Regions from separate parts of the Mycolicibacterium fortuitum subsp. fortuitum genome, predicted to be linked through region 1. Evidence: riboswitches for the same ligand, from Rfam matches in the RefSeq annotation. Region 1 holds a riboswitch; the other holds the start of a gene.
What was found. A riboswitch is a leader RNA that binds a small molecule or an ion and turns the genes downstream of it on or off. The one in region 1 is predicted to bind cobalamin.
Positions count from the first base shown of each region.

Region 2: it holds a riboswitch for cobalamin, as region 1 does, so the genes downstream of both, MFTT_RS27575 (CbtB domain-containing protein) here and MFTT_RS07745 (ABC transporter substrate-binding protein) in region 1, are expected to answer to the same signal.

Region 1 covers NZ_AP025518.1:1,609,293-1,617,002, reverse strand. The annotation lists gene MFTT_RS07750 (FecCD family ABC transporter permease) at 1-997, opposite strand, end outside; gene MFTT_RS07745 (ABC transporter substrate-binding protein) at 994-2,196, opposite strand; cobalamin riboswitch at 2,234-2,420, opposite strand; gene MFTT_RS07740 (NAD(P)/FAD-dependent oxidoreductase) at 2,567-4,258, shown strand; gene MFTT_RS07735 (ATP-binding protein) at 4,292-5,779, shown strand; gene MFTT_RS07730 (LLM class F420-dependent oxidoreductase) at 5,846-6,709, shown strand; gene MFTT_RS07725 (LLM class F420-dependent oxidoreductase) at 6,734-7,585, shown strand; gene rfbB (dTDP-glucose 4,6-dehydratase) at 7,610-7,710, shown strand, end outside.
Region 2 covers NZ_AP025518.1:5,698,922-5,706,631, forward strand. The annotation lists gene MFTT_RS27530 (HhH-GPD family protein) at 1-119, shown strand, start outside; gene MFTT_RS27535 (hypothetical protein) at 199-480, shown strand; gene MFTT_RS27540 (GlxA family transcriptional regulator) at 494-1,465, opposite strand; gene MFTT_RS27545 (hypothetical protein) at 1,537-1,767, shown strand; gene MFTT_RS27550 (alpha/beta fold hydrolase) at 1,750-2,511, opposite strand; gene MFTT_RS27555 (antibiotic biosynthesis monooxygenase family protein) at 2,551-2,868, shown strand; gene MFTT_RS27560 (serine hydrolase) at 2,843-4,207, shown strand; gene MFTT_RS27565 (histidine phosphatase family protein) at 4,299-4,847, opposite strand; gene MFTT_RS27570 (CbtA family protein) at 4,844-5,605, opposite strand; gene MFTT_RS27575 (CbtB domain-containing protein) at 5,627-5,842, opposite strand; cobalamin riboswitch at 5,823-5,944, opposite strand; gene clpC1 (ATP-dependent protease ATP-binding subunit ClpC) at 6,056-7,710, opposite strand, start outside.

The sequences.
Region 1 (7,710 bases):
TGATCACCACCGGCGCCCCGACCAGCGCCGTGACCGCGTTGACCGGAATCACCAGATCGCTGCCCGGCACCTGGCTGACGATCCCGCAGGCCAGGGCGGCCACGGCACCCAGCAACGTCACCGCGGGTACCACCACGCGGTGGTCGGAGGTCCCGACGGCGATGCGCGCCAGGTGTGGGACCACCAGGCCGAGGAACGCGATCGGTCCGCAGAATGCCGTCGTCACGCCCGCCAGCACCGATGCCGACCCGACCGTGACCATCCGGGCTCGCCGGACGTTGATACCCATGGTCACGGCGTAGCTCTCACCGAGCAGCAGCGCGTTGAGCGGCCGGATCGTCAGAGCAGCGGTGGCCAGCCCGCCACCGACCAGAGGGAGTAACAGTCGCAGGTCGCCCCAGCCGGTTCCGGCGAAACTGCCCAGTCCCCACAGCAGAAATTGCTGCACCCGTTGCGGGTCGGAATAGACCATCGCAAGGCTCACCAGTGCGGTGCTGGCTGCGCCCAGCATCACCCCGATCAGCAGCAGGGTGGCCGGCGAGCGCGTCCAGCGCGATAGCGCCAGCACCAGCGTCAGCATCGCGGCGGCACCCAGCGCGGCCGCGACCACCGACCCGGCGCGGCCGACCCCGGCCATCCCGGCGCTGAACCCGGCGCCGGCGCTGCCGCCGACCAGCACCACCAGCGCCACGCCGAGGCTGGCACCGGAACTGACCCCCAGGATGTAGGGATCGGCGAGGGTGTTGCGGAACAGTGTCTGCAGTTGTAGCCCGGCGACTCCGAGCGCGGCCCCGGCGGCCAGCGCGGTGAGCACCCGGGGTAGTCGCATGTTCGCCACGATCACCTGCCAGCGCGGGTCGGAAGCCTCGGCGCCGAGCAGTACCCGCACGGTGTCGGCGAGCGGCACGCGGACCGGGCCGAGCGCCAGGCTCAGCAGGACCAGCACAACGACCGCGACGACCAGGCCCGTCAGAACCAGCGGAGTCCGGGCCCTCACCGAGGGACCTGGCGGTAGAACGCGAAGTCGTGGCCGGGTGCCAGCTCGGGATGCAGGATGGCCACCAGGTCGCCGAGCAGAAGATCCGGCCGCGCCGTTCCGCGCTCCCAGTAGGTGTTGCGGCCGTTCTGGTCGACGGCCTTCGTGGCCGACCACACCTGACCATCGCGGACGGCAGTGAGCTCGCCGTAGCGGCTGTCTTGGGATGCCGCGTCGCTCACGGTGTTCCAGTTGTCGGTGACCAGCCACAGTGGTGCGTTTCCGGCGCGGGCGTAGACCGATTCGAAGTTCAGCTGCCGGTTCTGCGCGCCGGTGTCGCTGAGCCAGGGGTAGGTCCCGCCGGCGTCGGCGACCAGCCGGCCCGGGTAGCTGGCGCCGGTGGGCATCGACCAGTTGCCCGAATACATGGCGCCCACCAGGACATCGACCGATCTGGCCGCGGCGGCCCGGGCGCTCAGCGCGTGGTAGCCATCACGGATCTGGCGGTAGGTCTGCTCGGCCTGGCGTTCGGTACTGGTCAGTGCCGCAAACATTTTGATCCATTCGGCGCGGCCCAGCGGGGTGGGCTCGAGCCATTCGGCGTCGGCGACCACCGGGATTCCGGTCTCACGCAACTTCGGATAACCGGGGTCGTCCACGCCCTCGGTGACCAGCACATCGGGGCCGGCCTGCAGCACCGACTCGATGTTGAGCTGCCCGCCCGGGGCGTAGCCGACGATCGCGCCGGCATCGATGCGGCTACGGATCTGCGGATCGGCAACCTCGGCAGGACTGGATACCCCGGTCACCACATCGGCCTGACCGAGTTCGGTGATCATCGCCAGATGGGTGGTGGAACCCGAATACAGAGTGCGTACCGGGACGGTGATTTGCTGGGCGTGTGCGAGTTCGCCGGTCAGCTCGGGGGCCGGGGCGCCGCAGCGCACCAGCACATACGACACCGGCTGTCCGCCGAGGTAGGGGCGCTGCACGGTCAGGATCTGGTAGCTGCGGTGGTATTCGAGGCGGAAGTTGGTGGCCTCGGACAGGGTCGATTTGTCCGGGAAGTAGTCGGCGGCCGGATCGAAGCCGGTGATGCAACCGGGACGCGCGCCGTCGGTGACGGTGGCGTGCTCGGCCGAGCAACCGGCCGCCGAGGCGACCGCAATGGTGACCAGCGCCGTCATCAGCGCACGTGCCACCCACAACGCACGGGGCATGGGCGTGCATCAGCTTCCTCGGGGTACACCGCCCCGGATCGCAGGACGCGATGACGTGAGTCTCCTGGCTTTCGGATCACCGTTCGCCTCGCCTTCCAGCCCCTTTGAGAGCCGTGGCCGATGAGGGTCACTCCCCGATGACAGTGGCGGGACCGCGCCGGATTCGCACCGGCTTCCTCACTGTCGTCATCGCCTTACCGGCGACATTCTTACATGCCGTGCCGGCGCAGGCCTTTGACTCATTGGCCGACACCCACAGTGTTGCCTCGCGTAGTTGGCTCGCGTCGTTGGCTCGCGTCGTTGCGTCGCGTAGCCACAGGCCACCGAGGCGGCCGACGCGCCGCTGCGGCGGGGCGCATAATTAGCAGCGATGACCGGCCCCGCCTCCCAGCCCCGTAAACCCGTAATCCTGACCGTCGACGACGATCCCGCGGTGTCCCGCGCAGTTGCCCGGGACCTACGCCGTCACTACGGCGAGCGGTACCGGATCGTGCGCGCCGAATCCGGCCCGGACGCCCTGGAGACCCTCAACGAACTGAAGCTGCGTGGCGACACCGTCGCGGTGTTCGTCGCCGACTACCGGATGCCGCAGATGAGCGGCATCGAATTCCTCGAATCCGCGATGGACCTCTACCCGATGGCCCGGCGGGTGCTGTTGACGGCGTACGCCGACACCACCGCGGCCATCGACGCCATCAATGTCGTCGACCTGGACCACTATTTGCTCAAGCCGTGGGATCCGCCGGAAGAGAAGCTGTACCCGGTGGTCGACGGCCTGCTGGAGGCCTGGCACGCGGTCGGCGACCGGGCCATCCCGCACACCAAGGTGATCGGGCACCAGTGGAGTTCGCGGTCCTGGGAGGTGCGCCAGTTCCTGGCCCGCAACCAGCACACGTTCCGGGCATTCACCACCGACGAACCCATGGGTCGTCAGCTGCTCGATGCCGCCGGGCTGGACGGCCTGCAGCTGCCGGTGGTGATCACCGAGGGCGGCGAGACGCTGGTCGAACCGAACGACGGCGAGCTCGCCGACATGCTGGGATTGTCGACCACCCCGTCGCTGACCATGTACGACCTGGCCGTGATCGGCGGCGGCCCGGCGGGTCTGGCCGCTGCGGTGTACGGCGCTTCCGAAGGCCTCAAGACGGTGTTGATCGAGGGCACCACAACGGGCGGGCAGGCCGGCCGCAGTTCCCGGATCGAGAACTACCTCGGCTTCCCGACCGGGGTGTCAGGAGCCGAGCTGGCCACCTCGGCCCGCAGGCAGGCCGAGCGGTTCGGCGCCGAGGTGATCACCACCCGCGAAGCCGTCGCCCTCGACATCGCAGGCGCAGCCCGCACCATCACCTTCGCCGACGGCGAGACCATCGGCGCCCGGGCGGTCATCCTGGCCACCGGCGTCGAGTACCGCCAGCTCCCGGTGCCGGGGTGTTGGGCCGATCCCGACAACCCGAACAACTATGTCGGCCGCGGTGTGTACTACGGCGCCTCGGTGTCGGACGCCTCCGAATGCAAGGGCGAGGACGTCTACATCGTCGGCGGCGCCAACTCGGCCGGGCAGGCCGCGATGTTCATGTCCCGTGAGGCCAAGTCAGTGACGCTGCTGGTGCGCGGCCCGTCGCTGGAAGCGTCGATGTCGTACTACCTGATCCAGCAGATCGAGCAGACCCCCAACATCTTCGTGCGTACCTGCACCGAGGTGGTCAATGCCATCGGCGAGGACGATCACCTCGTCGGCCTGGAGTTGGTGAACCGGCAGTCCGGCGAGCACGAGGAGGTGCGTGCGACGCGGCTGTGCTGCTTCATCGGCGCCACCCCGCGCACCGAGTGGCTCGACGGCGTGGTGGCCCGCGACGACCACGGGTTCATCCTCGCCGGCCCCGACCTGCGCGACGTGTGCGGCTGGACCCTCGAACGCCCGCCCCATCACCTGGAAACAAGTGTGCCCGGTGTGTTTGTTGCAGGAGATGTGCGTGCCGAGTCCGCCAAGCGGGTGGCTGCCGCCGTCGGCGAAGGGTCGATGGCCGTGATGCTCGTACACCGCTACCTGGCAGAAGCGTGATGGCCGGCGAGGCCTGAGGAGTTGAGGACGGATATGGGCGAGACCTGCGTGCGGGACGAACTGAGAACACTGTTCCTGTTCGAGCACCTGTCCGACGATCAACTCGACACGTTGTGTCAGGCCGGCAGCATCGAGACGTTCCCGGCCGGCCCGATCGTCACCGAGGGTGACCCCGCCACGTGCTTCTACGTGATGCTCGACGGCGAACTGGTGATGTCGAAGCGCTCCGCTGGCGTCGACATCCAGACCAACCGCACCTCCATGCGCGGCGTCTACTTCGGTGCCTGGTCGGCCTACATCCCCGGTGAAGAACACATCTACGAAGCGTCGGTGCGGCTGACCAAGCCGTCGCGGGTGTTCGTGCTGGACGCGAATGCGTTCGCGGGTTTCATGCAGTCGCAGTTCCCGATGGCGGTGCACCTGCTGGAGGGACACAAGGTCGGCGGCCGGCGCCAGAGCCAGATCATCGGTCAGCGCGAGAAGCTGCTGGCGCTCGGCAACATCACCGCGGGCCTGACCCACCAGCTCAACAATCCCGCGGCAGCCACCGCGCGCGCCGTGGCCGACCTGCGCGAGGGCGTCGGCAAGATGCGTCACAAGCTGGCGATGCTGGCCGACGGCAAGTTCACCCCGCAGGCGCTGCGGATGCTGGTGACCATCCAGGACGAGGTCGCCGAGCAGGTCGCCAAGAACAAGGGGCTTGAGCTGACCGCGCTGGAGACATCCGACCGCGAGGACGAGATGGGCGACTGGCTCGAAGACCACGACATCACGTACGCGTGGGACTACGCCCCGACGTTCGTCGAAGCCGGCCTCGACATCGACTGGCTGGAACGCATCTCGGCATCGGTCGATGACGCGCTCAAGGACGGGGAGGCCTCTGCCACCCTTCAGGCCGCCCTGGGCTGGCTGAAGTACACCATCGACACCGAGCTGAGGATGAACGAGATCGCCGAGGCGAGCCGGCGAATCTCGGCGCTGCTGGCCGGGGCCAAGCAGTACTCGCAGATGGACCGCGGCGACTATCAGAGTGCCGACGTCCACGAACTGCTGCGCAGCACACTGATGATGTTCGGCGACAAGATCGGCAAGGACAAGCCGGTCAGCCTGTGCAAGGACCTCGACAAGTCACTGCCCGAATTGCATTGCTATCCAGGCGATCTCAACCAGGTCTGGACCAACATCATCGACAACGCCATCCAGGCGATGGACGGCCACGGCACGCTGACCCTGCGCACCAGCCGGGAGACCGACGAGATGATCCGGGTGGAGATCTGCGACGACGGGCCGGGCATCCCCGCCGAGGACATCAGCCGGATCTTCACCCCGTTCTTCACCACCAAACCATTCGGGGAAGGCACCGGCCTTGGCCTGGATCTGGCTTGGCGCATCGTGGTCGAAAAGCATCACGGCGATCTGCGGGTGCAGTCCAAGCCCGGCGATACGCGCTTCATCGTGCTGTTGCCCCTGCAGGCCCCAGCGCCCGAGGGCCAGGCCGCCGAGGCGCAGGCCGCAGAGTAGCGACAGATCCAGAATCAGCGTGATTCGCCAGGAATAGCCCCAGCACGCACTCCGGTTGAGACGTTCATGACCCGGACCCCAGCGGACACCAAGCCCGATCTCGGCACATACGGCGCGTTCGGCCACTACTCGCAGTTCCAGCAGCTGTCTCCGCAGCAGCTGCGGGACATCGAAGGGCTGGGCTACGGCGCGATCTGGGCCGGCGGATCCCCACCCGCCGAGCTGGACTGGATCGATCCGATCTTGGCCGCCACCAACACTTTGCAGCTGGCGACCGGCATCGTGAACATCTGGAGTGCTGCCGCAGGCCCGGTCGCCGAGTCTTTCCACCGCATCGATACCGCTTATCCCGGCCGGTTTCTGCTGGGCATCGGGGTCGGACATCGCGAGGCGATCGGCGAGTACCGCAAGCCGCTCGACGCGCTGACCGACTACCTCTACAAGCTCGACGAGTACGGCGTGCCCGAACACCGTCGGGTCGTGGCCGCGCTCGGTCCCAAGGTGCTGCAACTGTCGGCGGCCCGTTCGGCGGGTGCGCACCCGTACCTGACCACACCTGAACACACCGCGCAGGCTCGGGAATTGATCGGGCCGGGGGCATTCCTGGCTCCCGAGCACAAGGCGGTGCTCACCACCGACGTGGACAAGGCCCGCCACATCGGGCGCAAGGCCCTCGACATCTACCTGGGTCTGAGCAACTACCTCAACAACTTCAAGCGCCTCGGCTTCACCGACGAGGACCTCGCCAAGCCGGGCAGCGACCGGTTCATCGACGCCGTCGTCGCGCATGGCACGGTGGAAGAGGTGGCCGCGCGGCTGCGGCAACACCGCGACGCCGGCGCCGACCACGTGCCTGTACAAGTGCTGACCTCACCGGACAAACTGGTACCCGCACTGGCCGAACTCGCCGGGCCGCTCGGCCTGGCCTAGAGGACCAGAGACAAGGACTCGCAGATGACCGAATCACTTTCGCTCAAGCCCGATCTGGGTCGCTACGGGGTGTGGACGTTCGGGGCGGTGCAGCCCGAGCAAGCCGCCGAGATCGAGAAGCTGGGCTACGGCGCGCTGTGGGTGGGTGGTTCTCCCGCCGCCGACCTCGCTTTCGCCGAACCCATCCTCGAGCAGACCGAGAGGCTTCAGCTGGCCACCGGCATCGTCAACATCTGGACGGCCGACGCCAATGCCGTCGCCGAGTCATTCCACCGCATCGAGGCCGCGCACCCGGGCCGGTTCCTGCTCGGCATCGGTGTCGGACACCCGGAGCACACCGACGAATACCGCAAACCGTATGACGCGCTGGTGGAATACCTCGACACCCTCGACGCGGCCAAGGTACCGACCAGCCGGCTGGTGATCGCAGCGCTGGGCGACAAAGTGCTGAAGCTCTCGGCACAGCGCAGCGCCGGTGCCCACCCCTACCTCACGACGCCGGAGCACACCGCGCATGCGCGCGACGTGCTGGGCGAGACGGTGTTCCTGGCCCCCGAGCACAAGGTGGTGCTGACCACCGACGGTGCGGCCGCCCGCGCGATCGGACGCGAAACCGTCGACTTCTATCTGAACCTCAGCAACTACCTCAACAATTGGCGCCGCCTCGGATTCACCGAGGACGACATCGCCAAACCCGGCAGCGACAAACTGATCGACGCGGTCGTCGCGCACGGCACCGCCGAGGACATCGCCGCACGTCTGAAACAGCATGTCGCCAACGGCGCCGACCACGTCGCGATCCAGGTGCTGGGCGGTCCGGACAAGCTGATTCCCACTCTGGCCGAACTGGCCCGGCCACTGGGCCTGGAAGGCTGACCGGGGCCGGTTAGGGTTGGCCCCATGCGGCTACTGGTCACCGGCGGCGCCGGGTTCATCGGGGCGAACTTCGTGCGTCTGGCGGTGGGCGAGGCACTGACCACTTCGGTGACGGTGCTCGACGC
Region 2 (7,710 bases), 2.3 Mb from region 1:
CCTGGCTCACCGACACCGGGCAACGAGACCGGGCGCTCGACTCGTTGCTGGTGGACGGACTCGTGGAGCAGACGGACGACGGGCTCTTCGCGCTGGCCGGCGAAGGCGGAAATACATGAGGTCGGCCTGAATACCTGCCGCAGCACACCATTGGGGCTCTGTTTCACATAGAACGGAGCCATGTCAAGCAAAATCTCAATGACGTTTGCGTGTACGGCGATCGGCATGGGGCTCGCCCTGGCCGCGCCGGCCAACGCCGCGCCGTCCGGCACGGGCTCGGCCGCTGACACGGTGCGCGATCTGCAGAGCAGGGGCTATCACGTTCAGGTCAACTCCAATGCCAACACAGGTCTGTCGAACTGCCGGGTCACCGGAGTACACGGATTGGCCGACTCCAACATCGACGAGGACGGGTACCGGATCGATCCGTCCCAACACACCACGGTCTACGTGAACGTGGCCTGCCAGCCGGACGGCTGAGACCACAGGCACCTCACGCCGTGACAGCGTCTTCGTCTGCACTGCAGGAGAATTGACGCCGGTAATCCGAAGGCGTCACTCCGATGACCCGCCGGAAGTGATGCCGTAGCAGGGTCGCGTTGCCGAAGCCGGCCTGCCCGGCGATCCGGTCGATGTCCAGATCGGATTCCTCGAGGAGCCTGCGCGCGTACAGCACCCGCTGATCGGTGATCCACTGCATCGGCGTCGTGCCGGTCTCTTCGACGAACCGGCGGGCGAACGTCCGCGTCGACATCGCGGACCGCTTGGCCAACGTCGTCACGGTGTGCGGCTTGTCGAGGTTGCTCATGATCCAATCCAGGTGCGGCGCAAAGCCTTCCGAACATCGCACCGGAATCGGCTGGTCGATGAACTGACGCTGCCCGCCGTCTCGCTGCGGCGGGACCACCATGCGCCGGGCGATCTTGTTGGTCACCTCGCTGCCGAGTTCACGGCGGACGAGGTGCAGGCAGGCATCGATGCCGGCCGCGGTGCCCGCGCTGGTGATCAGGTTGCCGTCGTCGACGAACAGGACGTTGCGGTCGACGCGCGCGGTCGGATATCTGCGGGCCAGGTCGTCGGCGTGCATCCAATGCGTGGTGCACGGCCTGCCGTCGAGCAGACCTGCCGCGCCCGCCAGGAAGGCGCCCGAGCAGACGGTCAGGATGATCGACCCCGCATCGGCGGCCGCCCGCACGGCCCGAAGCGCCTCGGGCAGATAGTCCGAGCCGCCGATGGCGGGGATCGCCACCAGGTCCGCGCCGTGGAGCGCATCCAGCCCGTATTCGGGCGTCAAGCTCGCCCCGACGGAGGTCCGCACCGGCTTGCCCGGTTCGGGTCCGCACACCTTGAAGTCGAAGTTCGGAACCCCGTCGGCCGACCGATCGATGCCGAAAACCTCACAGATGACCCCGAATTCGAAAACCGCCAGACCGTCGAGCACCAATGTGGAGACGCTACGCAGCATGGCAGCATTTTATCGTAAGGTGTCAGCGCTGCCACTGTTGGCGGGATATTTCCCCCACAACAATTACTGCCATGACTGTTGCAATCGCCCTGATCATCCTGATCTCACCGTTCGTGGTCGCCGCCGCGGTGAGCTGGGCGGCACAGCGCAGCAACATCCTGCGTTTCCGCCTGGACCTCTTCGACATCAACCAGCCCGATTACGAGGCGTACCGGGCAGGCCATGACCTCGATGCGATCCGCAGCCGCTTCGAGAGCCAGCCGTCGTGGCCGAGCGCCGGCGCCCTAGGAGAGCGTCGCTAGAAACCGGGTCACCGCTTCCTCGTACACCTCCGGAGCATCATCGTGGATCAGGTGCCCCGCGCCGGGGACGTGTAAATACGTTGTGTGCTGCCCGATTTCGGCCATCTTTCGCATCTGACCCGGCGGCGCCACCGAATTCTCGGCCTCCATGAGCAGGGTGGGCACATCCACCTCGCGCCACTGTTGCCAGTAGTCCCGCGTTCCCCACTGGGCGGCAATGTCCAGCCACCACTGCGGGTACCCGTGCAGGCGCCAGCCGGTGTCCGTCCGGTCGAACGCTTCCAGGAAGTACTGACCGGCGACCGGCCCGAACTCGTCATAGACCTCCTGCGCGGATCCGAACTCGACCGGCAGGGCATGCACCCACGGTTCCCACGGCCCGGTGGTGCGCCCCCGGAAGTCGGGGGCCATATCCTCGACCACCACCGCCTTGACCAGTTCCGGGCGAGCCGCGGCCAGACACCACGAATGCAGGGCACCCATGGAATGCCCGACCAGAACTACCGGCCGGTTCAGCGCGGCCACGGCCTCCCCCAGATCCGCCACGAAACGCTCGGTGCTGATCGGATGGGGATCGACCACGTCACGCCCGCGGTGCCATGGCGCGTCGTAGGTGTACACCTCACCCAACTCGGTCAACCACGGCAATTGGCGTGACCAGGTGCTGCCGCGGCCCATCAGCCCGTGCACCAGGACGATGGGCCCGCCGCGGCCCCCACGGAGGGTGAGCAGATCTGTGACCATGCCGTTATCTTGCCGGGCAGGCCAGGTAGCCTGAACAGCATGCCTGTCGTGAAGATCAACGCCATCGAGGTACCGCCCAACGCAGGCCCGGAACTGGAGAAGCGGTTCGCCAACCGTGCACACTCCGTCGATGACCAGCCCGGGTTCCTCGGCTTCCAACTGTTGCGTCCGGTCAAGGGCGAGGACCGCTACTTCGTGGTGACGCAGTGGGAGACCGAAGAGGCCTTCCAGGCCTGGGCCACGGGCCGCGCTGCCGAGGCCCACAAGGGTGAACACGCCAACCCGGTCGCCACCGGCGCGTCGCTGCTGGAGTTCGAGGTTGTGCTGGACGTTGCAGGGCCCGCTGCCCAGGCGTAGCCGCGGCCGGACGCTGCACCGCACGATCGGCCTGACGGCCATCTCGGCGGTTGCCGCGGCCCTGGCTTGTGGCTGTGCGCCGAAAGTCGCGCCCGCGGCCGAAGTGTCCTACGGCGCGCACATCGACACCATCACCCCACCGGGTCTGCGAGCCAAGCAGACCATGGACATGCTCAACTCCGACTGGCCGATCGGCCCCATCGGCGTGCGCACCCTCGCGGCCCCCGAGAAGGTCGATCTGGTGGGCACCAAGATGGACTCGATCTGGTGGGACCGGCCGTTCAAGGTCACCTCGGTCGACATCGGGGCCGCGCAGGCGACGTTGCATGTTTTGACGTCGTACAACGTCGCCCAAGACATCGAACTGAGGACCAACGACGTCGGCCTCGTCGACCGCTTCGAGGTCACGCTGGTGCCGCCGAAGATCGACACCTGGGCCGACATCGACACCGAGCTGACCAAGTCGGGCGCGCGCTACTCCTACCGCGTGTCCAAGGTGAACAAGGGCAAGTGCGAGCAGGTGGCCGGCACTAACACCGAAATGTCACTGCCCCTGGCCTCGATCTTCAAACTGTATGTGTTGCTTGCAGTTTCGGACGCAGTCAAGGCCGGCACCCTGAGTTGGGACGATCACCTGACGATCACCAAGGAAGGCAAGAAGCTCGGCTCGGCCGGGCTGGACAAGCTTCCCCCGGGCTCTCAGATCACGGTGCGCACGGCGGCCCAACAGATGATCTCGGCCAGCGACAACATGGCCACCGACCTGTTGATCGGCCGGATGGGCCCGGCTGCGGTGGAGCGTGCCCTGGTGACCGCGGGGCATCACGATCCGGCGAGCATGACCCCGTTCCCGACCATGCATGAGGTGTTCTCGGTCGGTTGGGGCGAGCCCAATCTTCGTGACCAGTGGAAAGCCGCTTCTCCGGCCGATCGGGTGGCACTGCTCCAGCAGACCAATTCCCGTCCCTACGAACCGGATCCGTACCGCACCCACACGCCGGCCTCCAATGACGGGCTGGAGTGGTTCGCCAGTGCGGCCGACATCTGCCGAGTGCATGCGGCGCTGCAGGCCTCGGCGTACGGGCCGGCCGCGCCGGTGAAGGACATCCTCTCCGCACTGCCCGGCATCGATCCCGATCCGGCGAAGTGGAAGTACATCGGCGCCAAGGGCGGCAACCTGCCCGGCGATCTGACCTTCAGCTGGTACGCGGTGGACTACACCGGGCAGCCGTGGGTGTTCAGTTTCCAGCTGAACTGGCCGAAGTTCCGCAGCCCCACCGCCGCGGGGTGGTTGTTGCAGATCGCCAAGCGGGCGTTCGCCATGGCACCTGTGGGTTAGCTCGGTACGAGGCTGCGCCGGTTTCTACCTGAGGGCTGTGGTCGTCGCCGAACGACAACCCCGAGGTAGAAACAGGCGCCCCGGTGGAGACCTAAGCGCTGCGCAGCGTCCAGGCCTGACCGCGGAAATTCATGACGGTACGGCTCATCGGCGCAATGTCGATGCGCCAGAACGATTTCGGCGGGGCATCGAGAGCCACCAGGATGGCCGCGCGGATCACCGCGGGGTGGGTGACGGCGACGAGCCGTCCCCGCGCCGAGGCCAGGCTGTCCATCCACCCGTGCACCCGTTGGACGAGATCGACCACCGACTCGCCGCCGTGTGGTGCCCGGGTCGGGTCGGTGAGCCAGATCGCCAGGTCCGCGGGCCGGACACCGCTCAGTACCGTCCCGCGCCAGCTCCCGAAGTCCAGGTCGGCCAGTCGGGGTTCGACCGCCGCCGACAAACCCAGCAGTTCGGCGGTCTGCCGCACCCGTTTCTCGGGCCCGCAGTAAGCCGCGTCGACGACACCGAGCTCGACGGTCGAATTGGCCTGCCGATGGCCCAACTGGTTCAGCGGTTCGTCGTTGGGGAATCGTCCGGCCGCCATGGCGTCGGTCATGGCATGCGACACCAAGGTCAGCCGGACGACCTCACTCACGCTGGGAGAGACTCCCGTTTACCCTCAAGCACCTTCGACGCCAGGGCCCCGAACACCAGCCCGATGGTCGCCCAGATCACCACCTGCGTCCCCAGCGAGTACAGCCGGAATTCATAGAGGTCGTCGCCGGGGAACGCCGACGGGGTCTCATGGATGCCCGGAAGGATCAGGAAGACCACCGCCATGGACACCACGTAGTCCGCGACACCGATCAGGCAGGCGTTCCACACGCCGAACTTCGGCGTGAGCCGGCGCGTCAGCAGGATCGAACCGACGAACAGAGCCGCCGACAACGCGACCAACAGCAGGTACAGCAGAGTGCGCTGCTTGATCGTCTCGTCGAGGCTCACCGCCGGCGGGTTGGGCGGATATTTGAGCGCCGGGACGATCCACAACGACACCAGCATGCCGCCCGCGGTCAGTGCCGCCAGTGCCCGTGCGGTGAGGTTGATCCGCCCGTACACCACGCAGAACACGACAGCCAGCAGCGCGCCCATCGCGACGCTGAAGATCAGCACACCCAGGCCCATGCCGATGTTCGACTGGACACCGCGGGTGAACACCTCGGCGCTCTCTTCGCCGCCGTGGGAATGGCCGCCGTGAGAATGACCGGCCGCCTCATGCGCCGCACCGACGCCGTTCTCGAAGTCGATGGCTCGGCCGATGACCGGTTCGATGAACAGCTTCGCCCAGATGAACGCGAGCACGCCTGCCAGGGCGCCGGCCAGAATGCCGCGCCCGATGAGTTGTCTTTCCATTTGTTCGGTTTCTCCGCTGCGTCAGTGGCAGGGGAAACCGAGCAGGTGGCGGGCGTCGTGCACGAACTCGTGCACGTAGGTGTTGTTGCCGAACACCGACGTCGCACCCTGATCCATGCCGACGAAGTAGAGGGCCAGCAGCGCCAGGAACGCCGTCAGGGTCAGCCAGAGCACCGCCTTGGTGGCTGACAGGTCGATCGGCCGTGCGTGGCTCTTGGTCGCTTCGGTGAAAGTCATCTACTGGTCCTTCCCGGGAATTCGCGTCCCAGTCCGTGTCATGACAGGTCAGGGTCTGACTTTTAACAGTGGCGCGGCCGTCCTGGATTCTCACCAGGTTCCTTTGCCTGTCGATTACAGCAGCATCGTAACTATCGGCGCAGGAGAACTTCCCATCGGCAGGCATGAAAAATGCCCCCGCCATTTCGGCGGGGGCATTTCTCGTGTCGAACCTTATTCCGCGGAGGCCGCGGCCTTGGCCAGATCCGGGCCGTCGGAACCAGCCGCCTTGGGCGCCCCGGAGAACGTGAACTTCGCGTCCTCGCCGGCGCCTTCGCCGTCCCAGCCCTCGACGTCGACCGTCACCAACTGGCCGGGGCCGAGCTCCTCGAAGAGGATCTTCTCGGACAGCTGGTCCTCGATCTCACGCTGGATGGTGCGGCGCAGCGGGCGGGCACCGAGCACCGGATCGAAGCCGCGCTTGGCCAGCAAGGCCTTGGCCTTGGGAGTGAGCTCCATGGCCATATCTTTACCGGCCAACTGGTTGCCGACCCGGCCGATCATCAGGTCGACCATCTGGATGATCTCGTCCTGCGTCAGCTGGTGGAACACGATGATGTCATCGATGCGGTTGAGGAACTCTGGCCGGAAGTGCTTCTTGAGCTCGTCGTTGACCTTCTGCTTCATCCGCTCGTAGTTGTTCTCCCCGCCGCCCTGGCTGAAGCCCAGCCCGACCGCCTTGGAGATGTCGGACGTGCCCAGGTTGGAGGTGAAGATCAGCACCGTGTTCTTGAAGTCGACCGTGCGGCCCTGGCCGTCGGTGAGACGACCGTCTTCCAGGACCTGCAACAGGCTGTTGTAGATCTCCTGGTGGGCCTTCTCGATCTCGTCGAACAGCACGACCGAGAACGGCTTGCGGCGCACCTTCTCGGTGAGCTGGCCGCCCTCTTCGTAGCCGACGTACCCCGGAGGGGCACCGAACAGCCGCGACGCGGTGAAGCGGTCGTGGAACTCGCCCATGTCGATCTGGATGAGCGCGTCGTCGTCGCCGAACAGGAAGTTGGCCAGCGCCTTGGACAGCTCGGTCTTACCGACACCGGACGGACCGGCGAAGATGAACGAACCGGACGGGCGCTTCGGGTCCTTCAGGCCGGCACGAGTGCGGCGGATGGCCTTTGAAACGGCCTTGACGGCGTCCTCCTGGCCGATGATCCGCTTGTGCAGCTCCTCTTCCATGCGCAGCAGACGCGTGGTCTCGGCCTCGGTGAGCTTGAACACGGGGATACCGGTCCAGTTGCCGAGCACCTCGGCGATCTGCTCGTCGTCGACCTCGGCGACCACGTCGAGATCCCCGGAGCGCCACTGCTTCTCCCGCTCACCGCGCTGGGCGACCAGCTGCTTCTCCCGGTCACGCAGGCTCGCGGCCTTCTCGAAGTCCTGCGCGTCGATCGCGGACTCCTTCTCCCGGCGCGCGTCGGCGATCTTCTCGTCGAACTCGCGCAGGTCTGGCGGAGCAGTCATCCGGCGGATGCGCATGCGGGCGCCGGCCTCGTCGATCAGGTCGATCGCCTTGTCCGGCAGGAACCGGTCGTTGATGTACCGGTCGGCCAGGGTGGCCGCGGCCACCAGCGCGCCGTCGGTGATCGAGACGCGGTGGTGCGCCTCGTAGCGGTCGCGCAGACCCTTGAGGATCTCGATGGTGTGCTCGACGGTCGGCTCACCCACCTGGACCGGCTGGAACCGGCGCTCCAGGGCGGCGTCCTTCTCGATGTACTTGCGGTACTCGTCGAGGGTGGTGGCACCGATGGTCTGCAGCTCGCCGCGAGCCAGCTTCGGTTTCAGGATCGAGGCCGCGTCGATGGCGCCCTCGGCGGCACCAGCGCCGACGA